4 regions of the Paenibacillus sp. JCM 9796 genome follow, and region 4 is predicted to be linked to each of the others. Evidence: riboswitches for the same ligand, from Rfam matches in the RefSeq annotation. Region 4 holds a riboswitch; each other region holds the start of a gene.
What was found. Region 4 has a riboswitch for cyclic di-AMP ahead of ACZ439_RS12090 (3D domain-containing protein). Riboswitches for the same ligand answer to the same signal wherever they lie in the genome.
Positions count from the first base shown of each region.

Region 1: linked by a shared signal. The riboswitch ahead of ACZ439_RS03605 (hypothetical protein) and the one ahead of ACZ439_RS12090 (3D domain-containing protein) in region 4 are both predicted to bind cyclic di-AMP.
Region 2: linked by a shared signal. The riboswitch ahead of ACZ439_RS25405 (KamA family radical SAM protein) and the one ahead of ACZ439_RS12090 (3D domain-containing protein) in region 4 are both predicted to bind cyclic di-AMP.
Region 3: linked by a shared signal. The riboswitch ahead of ACZ439_RS16780 (CAP domain-containing protein) and the one ahead of ACZ439_RS12090 (3D domain-containing protein) in region 4 are both predicted to bind cyclic di-AMP.

Region 1 covers NZ_AP043723.1:716,285-721,765, reverse strand. The annotation lists gene ACZ439_RS03620 (zinc-binding dehydrogenase) at 1-707, shown strand, start outside; gene ACZ439_RS03615 (GapA-binding peptide SR1P) at 994-1,155, shown strand; gene thiM (hydroxyethylthiazole kinase) at 1,324-2,136, shown strand; cyclic di-AMP (ydaO/yuaA leader) riboswitch at 2,206-2,344, shown strand; gene ACZ439_RS03605 (hypothetical protein) at 2,512-2,856, shown strand; gene ACZ439_RS03600 (DedA family protein) at 2,937-3,539, shown strand; gene ACZ439_RS03595 (diguanylate cyclase domain-containing protein) at 3,658-5,061, shown strand; gene ACZ439_RS03590 (FAD-dependent oxidoreductase) at 5,273-5,481, shown strand, end outside.
Region 2 covers NZ_AP043723.1:5,276,414-5,279,692, reverse strand. The annotation lists gene ACZ439_RS25405 (KamA family radical SAM protein) at 72-1,238, opposite strand; cyclic di-AMP (ydaO/yuaA leader) riboswitch at 1,468-1,607, opposite strand; gene rpmG (50S ribosomal protein L33) at 1,644-1,793, opposite strand; gene ACZ439_RS25395 (hypothetical protein) at 1,821-2,300, opposite strand; gene fur (ferric iron uptake transcriptional regulator) at 2,637-3,113, opposite strand.
Region 3 covers NZ_AP043723.1:3,476,893-3,482,373, reverse strand. The annotation lists gene fdhF (formate dehydrogenase subunit alpha) at 1-453, opposite strand, end outside; gene ACZ439_RS16795 (helix-turn-helix domain-containing protein) at 665-1,342, shown strand; gene ACZ439_RS16790 (IS3 family transposase) at 1,321-2,220, shown strand; gene ACZ439_RS16785 (ammonium transporter) at 2,294-3,589, opposite strand; cyclic di-AMP (ydaO/yuaA leader) riboswitch at 4,009-4,146, shown strand; gene ACZ439_RS16780 (CAP domain-containing protein) at 4,151-4,777, shown strand; gene ACZ439_RS16775 (aldehyde dehydrogenase family protein) at 4,994-5,481, opposite strand, start outside.
Region 4 covers NZ_AP043723.1:2,511,771-2,517,251, reverse strand. The annotation lists gene ACZ439_RS12100 (HD domain-containing protein) at 1-1,175, shown strand, start outside; gene ACZ439_RS12095 (TatD family hydrolase) at 1,207-1,974, shown strand; cyclic di-AMP (ydaO/yuaA leader) riboswitch at 2,210-2,388, shown strand; gene ACZ439_RS12090 (3D domain-containing protein) at 2,715-3,806, shown strand; gene rnmV (ribonuclease M5) at 3,921-4,475, shown strand; gene rsmA (16S rRNA (adenine(1518)-N(6)/adenine(1519)-N(6))-dimethyltransferase RsmA) at 4,472-5,401, shown strand; gene yabG (sporulation peptidase YabG) at 5,472-5,481, shown strand, end outside.

The DNA of each region.
Region 1 (5,481 bases), 1.8 Mb from region 4:
CGTATCAGGGCGGCTACGCCGAATATGTGGCGGTTCCTGTCGCTGACCGGAATATGATCCATTTGCCCGAAGAAATCAGTTTTGCCGAAGCATCGGCCCTGGGCTGCCGATTTATTACCGCTTTCCACGGCATCGTGGACCGGGTTCAGGTGCTTCCCGGCGAGTGGGTTGTTGTTTACGGCTGCGGAGGGGTAGGTCTATCGGCGGTCAATATCGCCTCCGCTATGGGGGCGAATGTGATCGGCGTGGACATCAACGATGCCAACCTCGATTTGGCGAAGCAAATGGGAGCCGCTTACACGGTCAACAGCAGGACGACCGATCCGATTGCAGCCGTCAACGAAATGACACAAGGCGGAGCGGATGTGTCGGTAGACGCGCTCGGGCTGTCGCAGACGGCGGTTAGCGCGATCAGAAGCTTGCGCAAGCGCGGCCGGCATCTTCAAATCGGCATGACGTCGAAGCAGGATGCGGGGTCCATCGCGATTCCGGTCGATGAGATGATCCTGAAAGAACTTTCTTTCATTACGAGCTTCGGCATGCCGGCGCATCGCTATCATGCTGTACTGCCCCTCGTATCCAACGGGAAATTGACGCCGGGGAAAATGGTGACGCGAGAAGTTTCGCTTTCCGAGGTGAACGGCATATTCGAGGAAATGAGCAGCTTTACAAATACGGGAACGTATGTCGTCACCAAGTTCGGGTAAAGCGGCGTTGGCCGGCAGCTGCCGGTATAGTCGTGTTGGCGGGCGCCGGCAATGCAGGTCAAACTCGGCGAGTTGTGAGCAATAAAGGAAGTTTTTCTGCTATTCCGTGTGTACTTAATGAAATTACAACCTGAATTAAATATTTTATTCGAGATTATCGTTAAATATAACGACATAAATAAGAAGAATAGTGTATAATAAACAGGAATAACATGTTATTGAAAAGGCGAATGCCAGCTTGGCTGCCGAGCTAATCCGACTTCATGAAAGAAAGGATGGATCATGCATGGAAAACTCCTCGATTAGCGTAGACCTGGGTGTAATCTTGTGTAAGCATTGCGCTGAAATTATTGGCACGTTCGATTCCGAGAAGGTGACTACGTATTATTCGGATTGCCAGGAGCCGGACTGCTTGGAAACGAGAAAGAACCCCAATAACCAACAATGAAAGCTATCGGGAAAGCTCTGCAACATGATCAAACCTAACGGGATTTGAAGCTCTCGCGGGTGTATGGCGGGGGCTTCTTTATTTATATCTGTGCGCTCGTATAAAGCGCTTGGCAAACCATCCGCGATATGAGATAGTATCATGTAACCGGAAGAAGGGGATGGGGTAATGAACGTCCAATATTTCGCGGATATTCTTGATAAGGTGCGGATCCATAAACCGCTCGTGCACAATATTACGAATGTAGTCGTAACGAATTTCACGGCGAACGGCCTGCTGGCCTTAGGAGCATCGCCGGTTATGGCATATGCTCACGAAGAGGTTGCAGAGATGGCGCAAATCGCCGGCGCCCTCGTCTTGAATATAGGCACGCTGGACGACCGTATCGTTCACGCCATGCGGATCGCGGGGCAATCGGCGAACGCGCATGGCGTTCCGATTGTTTTCGATCCGGTGGGAGCCGGGGCGACGGCATATCGCACGGAAACGGCCCGTTCGCTCATGAAGGAGCTGCGGATCTCGGTACTTCGAGGCAATGCTGCGGAAGTGGCTAACGTCGTCGGGAAATCGTGGAGCATTAAAGGCGTGGACGATGCAGGCAGTGCGGCCGGGGAAGTGCCTGCGCTTGTCCGGCAAGCGGCGCGGGCGATGAGCTGTGTCGTCATCGTCACAGGCCGTGACGATTATGTGAGCGACGGCGAGGCGACGTATCGGGTGAGCAATGGTACGCCGCTGCTGACCCAAGTGACCGGAACAGGCTGCTTGCTGACTTCGGTGGTCGGCGCCTTCCTTGCGGTGGAGAACGATCAAGCGGCTGCTGCTGTGGCGGCATTGGCTTATTATGGGGTCGCCGCAGAGCGAGCGGTCCAGATCGCCGGCTCCGACAATCCGGGCAGTTTTCAGATCGAATTGCTGAATCAGCTGCACAAGACGGATGGCGAAGTTGTACGTCGGCAGGCGAAAATAACTCGCGTGGAGTAAGCGACCGGAACAACTTCTCAATGAATTGTAAGATTTTGGATTATTGACTTGCGAATAGCAGTTTTGTATGATGAAATCACGCTTAATTTCCGGTTTACACGAAACCGGAAAGCGGGGGAACCAATGAAATTGGGGCGAATCATTCCATGTAGGGAACCATCTTTCCCGAGCCCGACAGCTAACCTCGTCAGCAGTAGATGGGTCAAATTGTGTATGTATGCAGACTTGCATCGTTGACCCGTGAATCCGGGTCTTTTTGTGCTCCAGACCCGTCGCAGTCCAGGACGATAAGCGCTAGATGATAGCGCATCCTGGCTGGATTCGGGTCTTTTTTGTTTTTATGATAACATCATAGCTTAAGTAAGGAGGATCATGATGCTCCAGCGAATTACTTCTTCCCACCTTCAAGAACTGACAGATGTTCAAAAAGAATACCTGCGAAACCATTGGATTCCACAAGAAGGCGAATATATAGCTATGGGTGACCACGAAGAGATGATTTATTACTTGAACGGGGTCGAGAAACATAAAGCGCTTCCATTGTTAACGATCGGACAAATGTTAAGCTACTTAAATAAACATGACCATTCCGTCCGTATTCAACATGTTTCCGGAGAATGGGTCGTGCAGACCTCTATGATTGAAAAGAAGGCTATTGAATTAAGTCATGCTTTATGGGAAGCGTTTAAATCGGTTTTGGACAAGAACACAACACGATGATGTTGTGTTCTTGTTTGTATGAGACCTGAAACCGTCGATTTTTTTTCGCGTATTGCTAAGGAAACAAGATGAGGTGAGTAATGGAACAGATATTATTGGAGTTTATTGGCTATTTCAAACAATTATCGTACATAGGCGTCGTTTTGGCGCTGACTTTCGAGTTTGTTCCGGCAGAGCTGGTTCTTCCCCTCGTCGGTTATTGGGTCTATGAAGGGGATATGAACTTGGGGCTGGCTATTCTGGCAGGGACAGTCGGAGGGGTAACAGGACCCTTGACTCTATACGCATTAGGAAAGTATGGGGGGAGGCCGGTGATAATAAAGTTTGGCAAGTTCTTTTTTATACGGACGAAAGAGATCGATAAGGCCGAACGATTTTTCCATAAGTATGGGGCGGGCGTAGCTTTTCTGGGCCGGTTTATCCCGGGGGTTCGGACCGCTGTTTCGCTTCCGTGCGGCATGGCCAGAATGAGTGTCTGGAAGTTCTCGTTATTTACGTTTTGTGCCATGCTGCCTATAACGAGTTTATACGTTTATCTTGGGTACAAGCTTGGTCCCAATTGGCACGAGGTCGGGGAGCTGGCGAAGGGGTATTTGTTCCCGGTTGCCGCCGTGATTGTGGCCGGTCTTCTCGTTTATTCAGCTGTGAAATTATTCAATCGCAATAAAGAAAGAACGACGTAGGAGACGAAAGACGGTGTGGTTTTTGAATGGTAAAATTTTAACGGGCATGGAGGATGCGGATGGTTCATGTCGAATATGTGAGTAATTATTTTACCTTCACGGAACTGAGATGGTGCCCATGTTAGAACATATAAAAGAGAAGACAAGTGATTACCTGCTGACATTAATTCAAATCATGCCTGATATCATTGTTTTTAAAGACGGTAAAGGGGTATGGGTTGAAGCGAATGATGCTGCGCTGCAGTTATTTGAGTTAGACCGTGACGCGTATAAGGGGAAAACAAATCTTGATTTTCAACGCTCTAAGCCGCATATGGAAGAGTTTTTTCATACATGCGAAGAAACCGACAATGAAGCCTGGAGAAGAGGCAAAACGATTCATTTTGAAGAAAAATTCAAGCGTTCCGACGGCTCGACCGTAATTATCGAGTTTATTAAAGAACCTGTTATGGCCGAGGATGGTCGGCGGGAGTGGTTAATTGTTGTCGGCCGCGACATTACTGAACGAAAGTTAATTCAAGATCATTTGAACGAGCAAAATGTGGTTCTGGAAATGGTTGCCAAAGGCAGGCCGCTACAAGATATTTTAGGTCACATTATTGAATTTGTAGAGAAGCAAACAGAGGCTGTTTGTTCCATTCTGCTGCTTGAAAACGATTTATTAAAACATGGAATGGCTCTCCGTCTTCCGGCTTCTTTCTTGCGGGCTGTAGACGGCATACGAATTGGACCGGACATGGGTTCTTGCGGAACCGCCGCCTATTATAACAAAAATATTATTGTATCTGACATTGAGAATGATCCGTTATGGCGGGATTTCCGCGAGATTGCGCTGGATCACGGGTTTCGGGCTTGCTGGTCTGTCCCCTTTACGGATAAAGACAATCAGGTGATCGGAACATTCGCTATCTATTACAAGACTCGAAAATCTCCCGAAACCAGGGAACTCCAAATGATCGAGCGTTCCGCTTATTTAATAGGGCTGGTAATCGAACGTAATAAAGCGGAGGAAACCATTCGAAAATTGGCATTTTTCGATTCCTTAACTGAACTCCCCAACCGTAAATCGTTTCAACATATCCTTGAAAAGACGATGGCCGAAGCCAAACAAAAAAATCAATTGTTTGCCGTGCTTTATCTGGATTTGGATGGATTCAAATTCATTAATGACTCGATGGGTCATTCCGTCGGCGATCTTCTTCTGCAGCGTGTGTCCCAGCGCTTACAAGATCTTGTATCGGATAAAGGGATTGTTTCACGTCAAGGCGGTGACGAATTCACCATCCTACTGCCAAATACGTCAAAAGCGGAAACGGAAGCTTACTGCCAGAAGATTATGGAGGCATTGAATGCGCCCTTCCGTATTCAAGATCATGATCTGTATATTTCAACAAGCATTGGGATCAGCATGTTCCCGTTTGATGGAGAAACGATAGAAGCATTGGTAAAAAATGCGGATATGGCGATGTATCATGCGAAGAGGCAGGGCAGAAATCACGGAATGCCTCGCCATGAAGCTTGACCGAGCCGCAAAAACATGAAGAAGCCCCTCTTCGGATGGGGCTTCTTCATGTTTTTGGGCTGAGATGTGTAAATATAAATATTGACAATTCATTGATAACGCTTTAATATACATGTATACAAGACGTTATACATGTATACAAGTGCTCCGCGAGGAGCAGCAATCAACCGACACTTCTACATATCGTAAAACTTTCAGAGGAGGGATTGTTATGCAAGTGCATGATCAATGGGATGTCATTGTGGTTGGCGGGGGAACGGCGGGGGCGCCGGCAGCTATTGCGGCAGCTAGAAACGGGGCCAAAGTACTTGTGGTCGAAAAGAATGGTTACCTGGGCGGGGCTTCAACTTCTGCACTAGTGTCGCCGTATGCGAACCATTATGACGCTCATGGCGAACCGACGATAGCCGGTCTTTTTAA
Region 2 (3,279 bases), 2.8 Mb from region 4:
TCCTATTATCCTGTTTATATCAAGTTAGAATATAGCACAGCGATGCTTTATTACATGACTTATGTGGTTGTTCATCTAGCATGCGCTCGCGGCAGATCAGGGAGCTCATTCACCGAAATAACTTCATCGGTTTTCTTTTGGGGCTTCTGCCAATATTGATCGCTACCTGGCAGATCATCGAACCATGCCGCATCTTCAGGGCAATCCAACACCATGAACTTGCCGTATTCGTTATCCCGCGACTGGTGATATTTCAGATAGGCCTTTCCGTTATCAATAGCCAGAATTTCGATTTTGCCGGAGGTGTGACTCATGGATAGACGCACCCTTTTACCTAAGCCTGAAGTGCGCGCCTTGGCTTCTTCCACGATTCGGTACACTTGCTGCAGCGGCAGAACGAACTCGCGATTGCCGGCCACCGGACGATTGACGAAGAAATAATAGGGGGTTACGCCGGCCCATGACAGCTTATCCAGCAGCTCTGCCAATCGTTCGGGGTTATCGTTGATCCCTCTAAGAATAGGCGTCTGATTGACAACAATAGCGCCGGCTTGATGAAGAGCTTCAAAGCCTTTCTTGGCTTCGGCGGTAATCTCGCGAGGATGATTGATATGCGCCATCACATAAATCCGCTGGTTTACGTTTGAATGACGGCGGATGACTTCCAGCAATCGTTCGTCTTCATAAATCCGCATCGGATTAAAAACAGGTATTTTCGAACCGAGCCGTATAATTTTAACATGGTCGATTTCTCTTAACCGGCTCAGGATACTTTCCAATTTGGCTGTTGCCAGAATCAAGCTATCTCCTCCGGTAAGCAGCACGTTGTTAATTTCCGGATGACTCGCAATGTAGGCTAGACCGGGATCCATATCTTTCGTCGCTTCATGAACGTCATTGCGAAAGAGTCGCTTCCGGAAACAATATCGGCAGTATGCACCGCATACTTCAGAAACCAGCAAGAGAGCCGTAGTCCGATATTTGTGCTGGCAGCCCGGCACTACGTAATTGGTATCCTCATCGGAGGCATCCCAGCGCCCATATTCGGATAACTCCCCTTCATTAGGAATGACCAGCTTTCGGATCGGATCTTCAGGATCGTCCCAATCAATCAGGTTCAAGTAATAGTCGTTCACCCGAAATACAAACTTATCTGTAATCGGTTTAAGCTTCTTTCTTTCATCCTCAGGAATTTCCAGTATCTTATCAATATCCGTTATATATTTCGGCTGTGTCATATTTGCTCCTCCTACTACGAGTTTTTTCAAACCACAGACCTGATCTGTTCCCTCCTTTTCCTGGAATAAACGATTTGTGCTTTCTTTTAACAAGTAAAACAAAAAAGACCCGATCGAGACGAACGATATCGCAGCATGGCGATAACCGATCGTCATTCGAAGGGTCTTCAAACAAACAAACAAAAAGACCCTGATCTCGGGTCAATAGATGCAGGTTAATGCATGTAGAAACTTGACCCATCTCCTGCTGACGAGGTTAGCTGCCGGGCTCGGGAAAGATGGTTCCCTACATCGTTACATGATTCGCCCCAATTACATTGGTTCCCCCGCTTTCCGATTCGAAAACCGGAAATTAAGCGTACGTTTATGATATACAAACATTTTTGATAAGTCAAGGAAATATGTTTATCTGGTTTCCCGATGTAAGGTGTGTCTTTGGAGACGCGGACAATATTTGCGCATTTCCAATCGTCCGGTTTGATTCTTTTTGTTTTTTGTCGTCGTATAGTTACGATCTCCCGTTTCCGTGCAAGCCAATGTTACGATTACCCTCATCCTGTTCACCTCCTCTACAGTTGCCAATTACCTTGATTGCTCGTCCTCAAGCTCAACGAATATTTCCGCGCATCGTTGCATCAGCAAGCAGAAAGAACGGTTGTGTCCGATAAAAAATGAAGAAAGATCGTACCGGTTCCGGCGCGGCTCCCATGTTACAAACAGACGGTGTCTCATCCGTGTCAGGGCCAGCTGTACGAATCGATCCGCTGTCGCCGAGCCGGTGATGGTTATATACGCATAAAGCGAATGATCTTCAGGTTCATCCAATAAACTTACGCCCGCGCAAGAAAATTCCGTCTGGATGCGCGTCCGCTTAAGGAGGGTAAGAGCCATGAGCAGTTCGGCATCTACCGGGGTATTCCCCAAAATAACGGTTTGTTTGGGACGCTTTCTTGGCTTCGCTCGCTGCACCCAACAGGCCAATTCCTGTTCCCGGCGTTGCCATTGTGTCTGGGAGTGATGACTAATGATCGTCTCATCATCGTTTTGCGTGCTCTTCTTCAATGTCACACCCCCCATGTAAACCGCTATAAACCCAGCACGCAGTCAGTTCCCTGACCGGATGTTAGCATTTTTGTCACTACAACTTGGACCGGGGCCGTTCACGACAATAATATTTGTAAATTTTACGATTACTCTACATCATACCTTAACCTTAACGGCCAGTCAACTGCAAAGCTTGAAGTTTTTACCTCGCCGACGAGTTTAGGCTGATTTTTCCAGCTCCATAGATCCTCTCGGTCTTCCGGTAACTTCGCAACGGTTATGCAGGCGGGTCTTCTCCTGCACAACAAAAAGAAGTCTTTCCAAGATCGAAAGACTCCCCGTCAGCAAGGTATTTTAAGATATTGCCTTGCTTGCTCTTTTACATTCGCTACTTTTGCAGGTGTGATAGGTGCCCATGAAGTCGAGACGATGATCCGTTACTTTAAAGCCATATTCTTGTTGAAGTCGATTCTCCAATTCAAGCAGCCAATCGTCTTTGATTTCCTTGAGCGCCCCGCATACCGTGCAAATCAAATGATGGTGCATATGCGTATGTTCTTCGCTGCGGAGGTCGAAGCGGGCAACCCCGTCTCCGAAGTTCATCTTCTCCACGATATGAAGCTCGGCCAGCAGCTCCAACGTCCGGTATACAGTAGCCAGGCCGATATCGGGATATTTGTCTTTCACGAGCATATACACATCCTCGGCGCTCAGATGTTCCTGCTCATTCTCCAATAAAACCCGAACCGTCGCTTCGCGCTGGGGGGTTAATTTATAGTTGCTGCTCCTCAACTGCCGATTGATTTTGTCGAGTTGTTCCAATACCATCATGGATGCACTCTCCTTTAGTCTCGACGCGCGTAAATTTTTTTATTGTCCGCGAAATGAATCTCACTATTTATAATTATTCTAATCTTATCGCAATTCTAAGTAAGAAGCAATGGAATTGATTATTCAATTGTCCGCATGAGGCGGAAGATGACAAACACATCGGTCG
Region 3 (5,481 bases), 970 kb from region 4:
CAGAATGCATTGATCCGGCTCATAGCGGTAAAACGGATGAGAGTTGTCCGGAGGATACGGCTTAGGAGTAAATTCATACTTCTGATGCTCGACTTGAAGATATTCCGCCGTATTATGAACCGTACAATTGCCGTTGTTATTATCGCAAACCGTGCAATACAGCTCATGATTATGCAGAATCCGCTGCATAGCCTCCAACTGGGCTTCTTTAGCCCGGTCGGACACGCTGTTAACCTTCATTCCCGGCTTGGCTGCCGTCGCACAAGCCCGCTGCAAGACACCGTCCACTTCCACCATACAGGTATCGCACGATTGTATGGCCCCCAAATTTGTATGATAACAGACATGAGGAATGTAGTATTCGTGGGCTTTGGCTACTTCCAAAATACTTTGATTCGGGGAGCAGCTATAGTTCTTGTCGTTAATCTGTATGGAGAACGTTTGCTCCTTCATCCTTTATCGCCGCCTTGTCATGATGGATTTCCAATCCCATAAAGCTCTAGCGATAGGATTTCCTATGACAGGAAACTTATACCGTTAACCAAAGGCCAGTGAGCTGAAAAAAAAGGGCTGCCCCTCCGTCATCCAGGATGACTATGATATGCTCCCCATACGGTAGACAGGTGAAATAATAAAACCTGTTACTGTAAGGGGAGCATTTTTCATGTCTAAATCAGAACATAGTGCGTCGCAGAAATTTGCCATCTTGCAAGAAATTGAATGCGGTCATATTAGCGTTAAAGCTGCAACAAAAAAATACAGTATTTCAAAAACGACCTTGGCAAAATGGCGGCGTCGTTATGAGGTTTATGGGTATAAAGGGTTAGAGATTCGAATCCGTAATCGAAGTTATTCCGCGGAGCTTAAACTTCAAGCGGTCAAGGATTATCTCTATGGAGGATTATCACAGTACCAGATTATCGACAAGTACAAGATCGCTAGTCGAAACCAACTCTCCCGCTGGATTCAGAAGTATAATGGTCATAGCAACCTCAAAGCATATAACGGAGGATCGAGAGCTATGACGAAGGGTCGAACAACCACTGTGCAGGAACGAATCGATATCGTCTTGTATTGTCTTAATCATAACCGCGACTTTAACAAGACGGCGAATCAGTTTCAAGTTTCTTACCAGCAAGTATATGGATGGGTAAAGAAGTACGAAGCTGGTGGTCAGGATGCTTTACAGGATGGTCGTGGGAGAACGAAGACGCCTGAGGAATTAACCGAGGCGGACCACCACAAACTCGCGATGAAGAAGCTGGAGTATGAGAACGAGCGGCTCCGGGCGGAGAATGCCTTCTTAAAAAAGTTACAGGAATTCGAGAGGAGGCGTCGCTAAGCCAACACCGCCAGGAGAATGTCTACCTTGCCATTGAAGCCGTCCAGCAAGAAGGGTCATTCAGCGTGAAGCTTCTGTGTGACATTGCACAGATCCCGCGGTCAAGCTATTACAAATGGCTGAGTCGCAAACCCAGCCCACGTGAACTGGAGAACCAACATCTCACGGATGTCATGATGGTTTTGTATGAGAAGGTTGAGAAGATCTTCGGGTACCGTCAATTAACTCTCCATATGCGTCAAAAGACCAAGCAAAGGATTAACCATAAGCGTGTACTGCGCCTGATGAGGCTTAAGGGAATCCAGTCGGTCATCCGCAGGAAGAAAAAGAAATATGTCCGATCGACTCCTCAACAGGTAGCTGAGAATTTGTTGAATCGCAAGTTCCGGGCAGAAGTGCCTAATGAGAAGTGGGTCACGGATGTAACGGAATTCAAATACGGTAACGGGCAAAAAGCTTATTTAAGCGCCATACTTGATCTTCATGATAAAACGATTGTCTCGTATGTATTAGGGCATTCCAACAACAATCCAATCGTATTCCAGACGTTAAAATTGGCCTTGCAAGGCGCGCCAGGAAGCACACCCATGCTTCATAGCGACCGAGGGTATCAATACACCTCATTGAGTTTTAAGAAGATCTTGGACGACAACAATCTTACCCAAAGCATGTCCCGAGTTGGGCGGTGCATAGATAATGGTCCGATGGAATCCTTCTGGGGTACCCTGAAATGTGAGAAGTATTATTTACATACCTACCGTACCTTTGAAGAACTCAAAAAGGACATTGATGACTATATTCATTTTTACAATTACGAGCGATTGCAAGCAAAATTAAACGGCCTCAGTCCGATGGAATTCAGAACCAAGACCGCTTAACTGATTTTTATTTTTTGTATTGTCTACTTGACGGGGTGCAGTTCACTTGAGGAACAGCCCTTGTTTTACATCATTATACCGATTGGTTCATTTGCGGAATGACACGCTTGTCGGATTGAGCTTTCAATTGTTCCGGATAGCCGTAAGTGCCATGCTCACTCAAGTCAAGGCCGATCGTCTCTTCTTCTTCCGTGACACGCAATCCGATAACAGCCTTCATCACGGAAAGAATGACGTACGATGCAACAAAAGCAAAGGCTCCGCAAACCAGCACCCCAAGAGCCTGAACCCCCAATTGCTCGAACCCGCCGCCGTAGAACAGGCCGGCTTTACCAACTCCGACTTTCTCCGCCAATTCCGGCGTGGCGAATAAACCGTTGGAGAGCGTTCCCCAAACACCGGCCGTCCCGTGAGCGGAAAGCGCGTAAATCGGATCGTCGATACGAAGCTTTTCAAACATCCGCATACTTGCAAAGACGACGATACCGGCAACCAGACCGATGACGATAGCCGCCCAAGACTCAACGAATGCGCAGGAAGCCGTAATCGCGACTAAACCGGCCAAGGCGCCATTCAACATCACGGAGATATCCGCCTTGCCATTAACAGCCCAAGCAATCAATAGTGCGGCAATAGCGCCGGCAGCCGCGGCGAGCTGCGTATTGATCGCGACAAAACCGAAGAAGCTTCCGTCGCCGACCGCAATCGTACTGCTTGCATTAAAACCGAACCAGCCCACCCACAGCAGCATCACGCCGAGTGTGGTAAATACCTGATTGTGCCCCGGCATATCGTTCGGAGTACCGTTCTTGTTATATTTGCCGAGCCGCGGTTTCAACAAGAGGGTGGCTGCCAAAGCAGCCATCGCGCCGGTCAGATGGACAACCGTCGATCCGGCGAAATCTTGCTTGCCGTGCTCAGCCAGCCAACCGCCGCCCCAAATCCAGTGGGCAATAACGGGATAGACGACAATGGAGAACAAGACGGCGAATACCAGATACACGGAAAGCTTCGCTCTTTCTGCAAACCCTCCCCATGCTACGGACATCGATATCGCAGCAAACGCCAACTGGAAAATAAACATGACCGTCGGGGCTACCGTGCTGCCTTCCGGAACCTCCTTAACATCGAAGCCGAAGTAATCGCCCCAACCGATCCACGCATTACCTTGCGATCCGAATATCAATGCGTAACCTGCCGCCCAAAAAACCAACGAGACGATGCCGAGCGTAAAGATCGTTTTTCCGGCGATGTGGCCGGCGTTCTTCATCCGGGTCGACCCGGCTTCCAGCATGACAAACCCGCTTTGCATGAAAATAACTAAAATAGCACCCAGCATGACCCAAATCGCATTCATTCCCAATTCCATACGCGTCAACCTCACTTTAACTAAAATAAATGAATCCGAAATCCTTGATTAACTTTCATAATTAACGGTAAGCCATGTATGTATTTTATGACATGAAAGTATGTTATGTCAATATTATTAACATAAAATATTAACATTCATGCCAATATTGCCTCGGATTGTTCGGATTTTATCTATTTAGTGGTATATTATTGCGAATACATGACACATATATGACATTAATATACAATCTTCAAACCTTCTATAGTATTTTGCTATGCTTTCAAGCTTTGTAGAAACGGGAAGTTCTGCGTGTTGTCCGCTTTTCTCTTCAGCTTTCTTGGAGATGGAAACAATTGTGGGGTGAACCTGATAGAGAAGCTATGATAGAATGGAACGGCCTCGGAAGAGACGCTGGCAGCAGCCGATCTTACTGAGCAATCGAATCAAGGCCGAAGCTTTCCTTAAGGAAGCGCGGGGGAACCTCTTTACTTGGGGTGAAGCCATATTCATGGCAGGGTGATTACTCTTTGACCCGAATCCGTCAGCTAACCTCGTAGGCCATAAAAAGGAGAGATAGTTGTGAAGCACTTCAAGAAAACCGCTATGACTGGCGTGATTGCTTTAAGCATGATCGTTGGGGCAGGGGCTGCTTCAGCCGCTACGTACACGGTTAAAGGCCAGGATACGATGTGGACGATTTCCAAGCAGTATGGAATACCGCTCAGCACCCTGATCAGGCAAAATCCTCAGGTGGCTAACCCGAATATTATCTGGCCGGGCATGGTATTGAACGTTCCTGGCGCTGCGAAAGGAACAACAACGCCGACCTCGGCTCAATCCTCTTATGCCGATCAAGTCGTTGCCTTGGTCAATCAGGAACGTGCGAAAGCCGGTCTGAAGCCATTAGTTTATGACAAAGCCTTGTCGGCCATGGCGCTGGATAAAGCAAAAGACATGAACAATAACAAGTACTTTAGCCATACTTCACCAACTTATGGTTCCCCATTTGATATGATGAAATCGTACGGCATCCGGTACACGTATGCCGGCGAGAATATAGCTATGGGACAGAAAAGTCCGCAAGAAGTCATGAAGGCCTGGATGAACAGCTCCGGTCATCGTAAAAATATTTTGAGTCCAAACTTCACGAAAATTGGCGTTGGCTATTATAATAATTATTGGGTGCAAGAATTTATTGCTAACTAATAAGCAATCAGACAAACACGTTACAGGCAGCGGCCGTTTCCCGATCACCTTCGGGATCGGCCGCTGTTCTCCTACTATGAAGCATTCCCTCATGCCTCGGGACTCATTCGTTCATAAAAATGACGCTCAAAATAATAAAAAAAGGCATCCGGAGTAAGTTCATCTGGAACAAACCCCGGATACCTTTATTTATGTTAGCGATGGAAAGGAATGAAATTAGAACGGGAAATGACGATAGGTATTTTGGATGGAAACCCATTTGGTGATGGTAAACTCCTCGACAATCCACGGATTCCCGAATCTGCCGAGCCCGCTTGCCTTATTTCCTCCGAACGGAATATTAGGGCTGTCGTTCACCGTCTGGTCGTTAATATGCGTCATACCGCTATCGATTTGCAGGGCAAGCTCTTCTCCTTTGGCCAGATCGGACGTAAAGATCGCCGAGCTTAAACCATAGGCCGTATCGCTTGCCAGTCTAATCGCTTCTTCGTCCGTTTCCGCTTTAATCATGGTAGCGATCGGTGCGAACAGCTCGGATTGCGCAAGATTACTGGAATTATCGACTTCCGTAAATACATAGGGAGTCAGAACATTGCCCTCACGTTTTCCTTCCAATGCGATCTTCACGCCGTCACGTTTGGCTTCCTCAATCACTTGAAGCGCTTTCTGAAGCTGACGCTCATTGACTAGAGGACCGATAACGG
Region 4 (5,481 bases):
GGCTGCGCCGCATCCGTCAGCTGGGAACGTGTTTTCTCACCTTTCACGGCGCCGAGCATAGCCGGTTCTCGCATTCGCTGGGTGTTTATGAAGTAACACGCAAAATCATCTCGCAGTTCGAGCGTAATCAATATGAAGATTGGCCGAGAGAAGAACGTCTGTTATGCTTGTGCGCGGCGCTTCTGCATGATGTCGGACACGGTCCCTTCTCGCATTCGATTGAGAAAACGTTCGGGACTCACCATGAGGATTGGTCATGCCGAATCGTACTCGGCAACACGGAAGTCAACGAAGTGCTGAAACGCGTTTCTCCGACGTTCCCGCAGCAGGTAGCGGGCGTTATTGCCAAGACGTACCAGCAAGAAATCGTCGTCAGCCTCGTCTCGAGTCAGCTGGACGCGGACCGGATGGATTACCTGCTGCGCGATGCTTATTTCACCGGCGTAAATTACGGCACCTTCGATCTGGAGCGAATTTTGCGCGTGATGCGGCCGTATCAAGGACATATCGTAGTTAAGGAAAGCGGGATGCACGCCGTTGAGGATTATTTGATGTCCCGATACCAGATGTATTGGCAAGTGTACTTCCATCCGGTTACCCGAAGCGCGGAAGTCGTCCTGCATAAAATTTTTCAAAGAGCCAAACAACTGTTTGATGAAGGGTATCCGTTCCACTTTCTGCTCGAACCGCTGCCCAGCTTGTTCGGCAATCGGCTGACCACGGAAGAATACCATTTGCTGGATGAAGCGTTGATGCAAACGGTGCTGATGCAATGGACGATGGAAGAGGATGCGGTGTTGGCTGATTTGTGCTCACGCTTCTTGCAGCGGCGTTTATTCAAATATGTAACGCTGGAAATTATGGACGTCGGCATGCTGGAACGGCTTCGTGAAAAAATGGGCAATCTAGGATTAGATCCCTCCTATTACCTGGAAGTCGATTTCCCGTCCGATCAATCCTATGATGTGTACCGGCCGGGCGAACAGGATGAGAAACTGCCGATTTTATTGCTCGATGCGCACGACACGTTGACGGAAATCTCGCGAAAATCCGAAATCGTGCGTTCGATCAGCGGGATCCAGAACGGAAAATACCACCTGTATTACCCGCAGGAACTCGTATTGAAACATCTTCCAGCTTTGGATAAAGAAATTCGGAAGCTGCTAAGATCTTAAACGACATATAGAAGATGAAGGAGAAAACGTTATGCTAATCGACACACATGCACACCTGAATGCGCCGCAATTCGATGAAGACCGACACGAGGTGATTGCGCGCGCAAGAGACAACGGAATAAGTCGAATCGTGAATATTGGATTTAATCGGGAGACGATTCCAAGCTCCTTGGCGCTGGCTGAGCAGTACGATTTCATCTACTCGACGGTGGGCTGGCATCCGACGGAAGCCAAAGATATGAGGGAAGAAGATCTCGCCTGGATCGAATCGTTGTGTCGTCACGAGAAAGTGGTTGCCATCGGCGAAATCGGGCTTGATTACCATTGGGATACGTCGCCGAAAGACGTACAGAATCGGGTATTCCGCGAACAAATTCGTCTGGCCCGCAGGGTCGGCCTGCCGATTGCGATCCATAACCGCGATGCGCATCAAGACGTCGTACAAACGCTGCGCGAGGAGAAAGCGGCGGAGGTCGGCGGCGTGATGCATTGTTACTCCGGCAGCTGGGAGACGGCCAAAATGTGTCTCGATATGAATTTTTACATTTCTTTCGGCGGCCCAGTAACTTTCAAAAATGCCAAGCAACCGAAAGAGGTACTCGAGAAGGTGCCGATGGACCGGCTTTTGATTGAAACCGATGCGCCTTATTTAACTCCGCATCCATATCGGGGCAAGCGAAACGAGTCCGCTTACGTCCGTCTTGTCGCCGAAACGGCGGCCGAAATCAAGGGCATTTCGATCGAGCAATTAGCCGAAGCGACGACTCGAAATGCGATGGAACTTTTTCGTTTAAAGTGAGTGTGTTGGGCTCTGGGAAACGCTTGCATAAACGCTGTTACTTATAGCGAATCGAGAAAAATAAAGAAAACAGCTAAATCGGTTCGTGCGAATGAGAGATAGATGTATTTTATTCATGTAATGAGTATATTTAAACGAAAATGGGTAAAAACCGTTCTTTTTTTATACGTTTGTATACTTTACAACCAAACCCCTCGCGTCGTACACTCAATAATAACTTCATACGATTACCAGAATTCCAACATCGCTGAGTTTCCGAAAGGAAAACGGGGGAACCACATCGCGGCGGTCCATTCATGATTGCCAAGGTGTTTTTTAGGGGTGAATCTCTGGGGCGGGCAACTGTCCCGGGGTAGGGCGACTCTCAAGTCCGAATCCGTCAGCTAACCTCGTAAGCGTCTAGAGAGAGGTAACGCATTGTCGTGTGCTTTTATTTTCATTTGGACAAAATGAGAAAAGTCACGGGAAGGTTCCTCTTCTCCGCTGACTTTTTTTGTGTTTCCCGTAAAAGGGATTCGTGTCCAAGCTGGCTACTCTTTACACCCGAGGGGGGTGAATACGGCAGGCAAGTGGATACTCTGATGTCAGCAGCACAAACGTTGGTAATGGCAATCAAACAATTTACCATAGTCGCGTCAGAATCTTATCATGCATAACACTCGAATGGCGAGGCTTTAAGGAGGACCGAACAAGTGGGCGCTGAAACACCAGGGCAAACCCATGTAAGACGATCATCCAGCATGACCTTCGCGTTGCGATGGACGCATGAAAACTTGCGTATGATTTCGATTATCGCTCTCATTTCATTCGCTATGACTTTCATGTTCTTGATGATGTTGCACGGTACGGCCATTAAGCGCGTATCGATCGTTGTAGACGGACAGGAACGCACGTTCCAAACCCGGGAAGAGGTACTGCAACGAGTACTGGATGAGCAAGGAATCGCAGTAAGCGAGAACGACCGTATTTCCCATGCGCTGGATGCAAAGGTGAAATCGGGCGACCGCATTGCGATCACGCATACGACGCCGGTGCAATTAACCGCCGACGGCGAGACGAAGACAGTTTACACGGTTGGCAAGACGGTAGAGGCCGCTCTGCAGGATTTGAACGTCCCTGTGGGCGAGCTCGATAAAGTCATTCCGGCTAAGGAAACGGAAGTAAGCCCTCATGCGGAACTGAAGGTTGTCCGCGTGACGAAAGAAACAGCAGATGTGCAAGAACCGATCGCATTCGATACAGTAACCAAGAGCGAGCCCCAATTGTTAAAGGGCAAAGAGCAAGTATTGCAGGAAGGTCAGAAGGGCCTCCTTGTGAAGAAGCTGGAGAAAGTGTATGAAGACGGCGTGCTTGTGTCGGAGCAGGTCGTGGATCAGCAAGTACAAACCGAGAGCAAACAACGCATTGTGGCCGTCGGGACGAAAAATCCGGTTGTCGTTCTGTCCTCTTCATCGCCGAACGTCGAGGAGTTGACCAAGAACGGCGTCAAATTCGGCTACAAGCAAGTAATCAAAAACGTTACGCTAACCGCTTATTCGGCGGGGGTGTCATCCACCGGCAAGGATGAAAGTCATCCGCAATACGGCGTAACTTCTTCGGGCGCGAAGGTAACGGAAGGTCGCACGATTGCAGTCGATCCTAAAGTGATCCCGATCGGCTGGTGGGTCTATATCGAGGGCGTCGGCTTCCGCCGAGCCGAAGATACAGGCAGCGCTGTGAAAGGGAACAAGATCGACGTCTTTTTCGAGAACGGTGACTATGCAACTCGTTTCGGTACGAAGCGCGGTTATACGGTATACATTATCGGTCCCAAAAAACCGTCGGCGGATTAGGCGCTTGCAATTCGGAAAGACTACATTCATTATATATAGATCGGCAGATAAGAAGAGGTGCTCGTGAGGCGTCCCTCTTCTTTTTCTCTTGTTCACGAAGGAAGGTACGTGCACATGATTAAAGAAATTATCGTAGTGGAAGGTAAGGACGATACGGTAGCCATTAAGCGAGCGGTAGAAGCGGAAACCATCGAAACGGGCGGTTCGGCGATCAATGCGGACGTTATTCGACGCATTAAGCTTGCGCAAGAACGGCGGGGCGTAATCGTATTCACGGATCCCGATCATGCCGGGGAGCGTATTCGCAAAATTATTACGAAGGAAGTACCCGGCGCGAAGCATGCCTTCCTGACGCAGGAGGCGGCGACAAGCAAGGGCGATATCGGCGTCGAGAACGCATCGGTCGAAGCGATTCGCACGGCACTGGCCAACGTGAGGACCGACGGTCGAAACGAAGAGTCGGCTATCACATGGGACGATCTGATGGAGGCCGGGCTGATCGTGCATCCTCGTGCGGCCGCCCGGAGACTTGCGATGGGCAATCGTCTCGGAATCGGTTATTGCAACGGGAAGCAATTTTATAACCGCTGCCGCATGTTTCAAATTTCCCGGGAGGAGTTTGAAGCGGCCCGTCGGGAATTGAATGAAAAAGAGGGTGCCACGTCATGAGTCGAAACGGAAATGAACCGGGTTACGGACAAGCGTCCGAGGATATCGCTTCGCCGAAGCGAACCAAGGAACTGATGCAGAAGTACGGCTTTGTGCTCAAGAAAAGCCTCGGACAAAATTTTCTGATCGATCAGAATGTGCTTCACAACATTGTCTCTGCCGCTGAGCTTGACGAGACGAAGGGCGCGCTCGAAATTGGTCCGGGCATCGGGGCATTGACCCAGCAGCTCGCTAAACGTGCGGGCAAAGTCGTAGCCGTCGAGATCGACCAGCGGCTGCTGCCGATGCTGGAGGAGACGCTGGCGCCTTATCCGCAGGCCGAAGTGGTGCACGGGGACGTACTCAAGGTGGACCTGCAGGCGTTGTTCAAGGATAAGTTTCAAGACGTATCGAAAGTAAGCGTTGTCGCTAACCTGCCTTACTATGTGACGACCCCGATCCTGATGAAGCTGCTGGAAGAGCGGCTGCCGCTCGAGAACATTGTCGTCATGATCCAGAAGGAAGTGGCCGAGCGAATGGCGGCAAAGCCCGGAGGCAAGGAATACGGCTCGCTCAGCATCGCCGTACAGTATTATTGCGAACCGGAAGTGGTCGCGATCGTGCCGCAAACGGTGTTCATTCCGCAGCCGAACGTGGACTCGGCGGTCATCAAGCTCAAGGTGCGAGAGAAGCCGGCGGTGGAAGTCGAAGACGAGGCGTTCTTCTTTGACGTCATGCAGGCCAGCTTCGTGCAGCGCCGCAAGACGATTTACAACAACTTGGCGGCCAAATATTTCGATAAAGAATCGAAGCCCGATCTGGAACGTCTGCTGCTGGGTGCGGGAATCGCACCCTCGAGGCGCGGCGAGACGCTGTCGATCGAAGAGTATGCAAAGTTGTCGCACCGCTTAGCCGATTACTTGAAGACGGCAAGAACCGCCAAATAACGATCCTGGGCGAAACGTCTGCACCAAATGCCTAGAACCGCCATACGATAGACGGGGAGGCGATGCAGCCATGAAGCAGG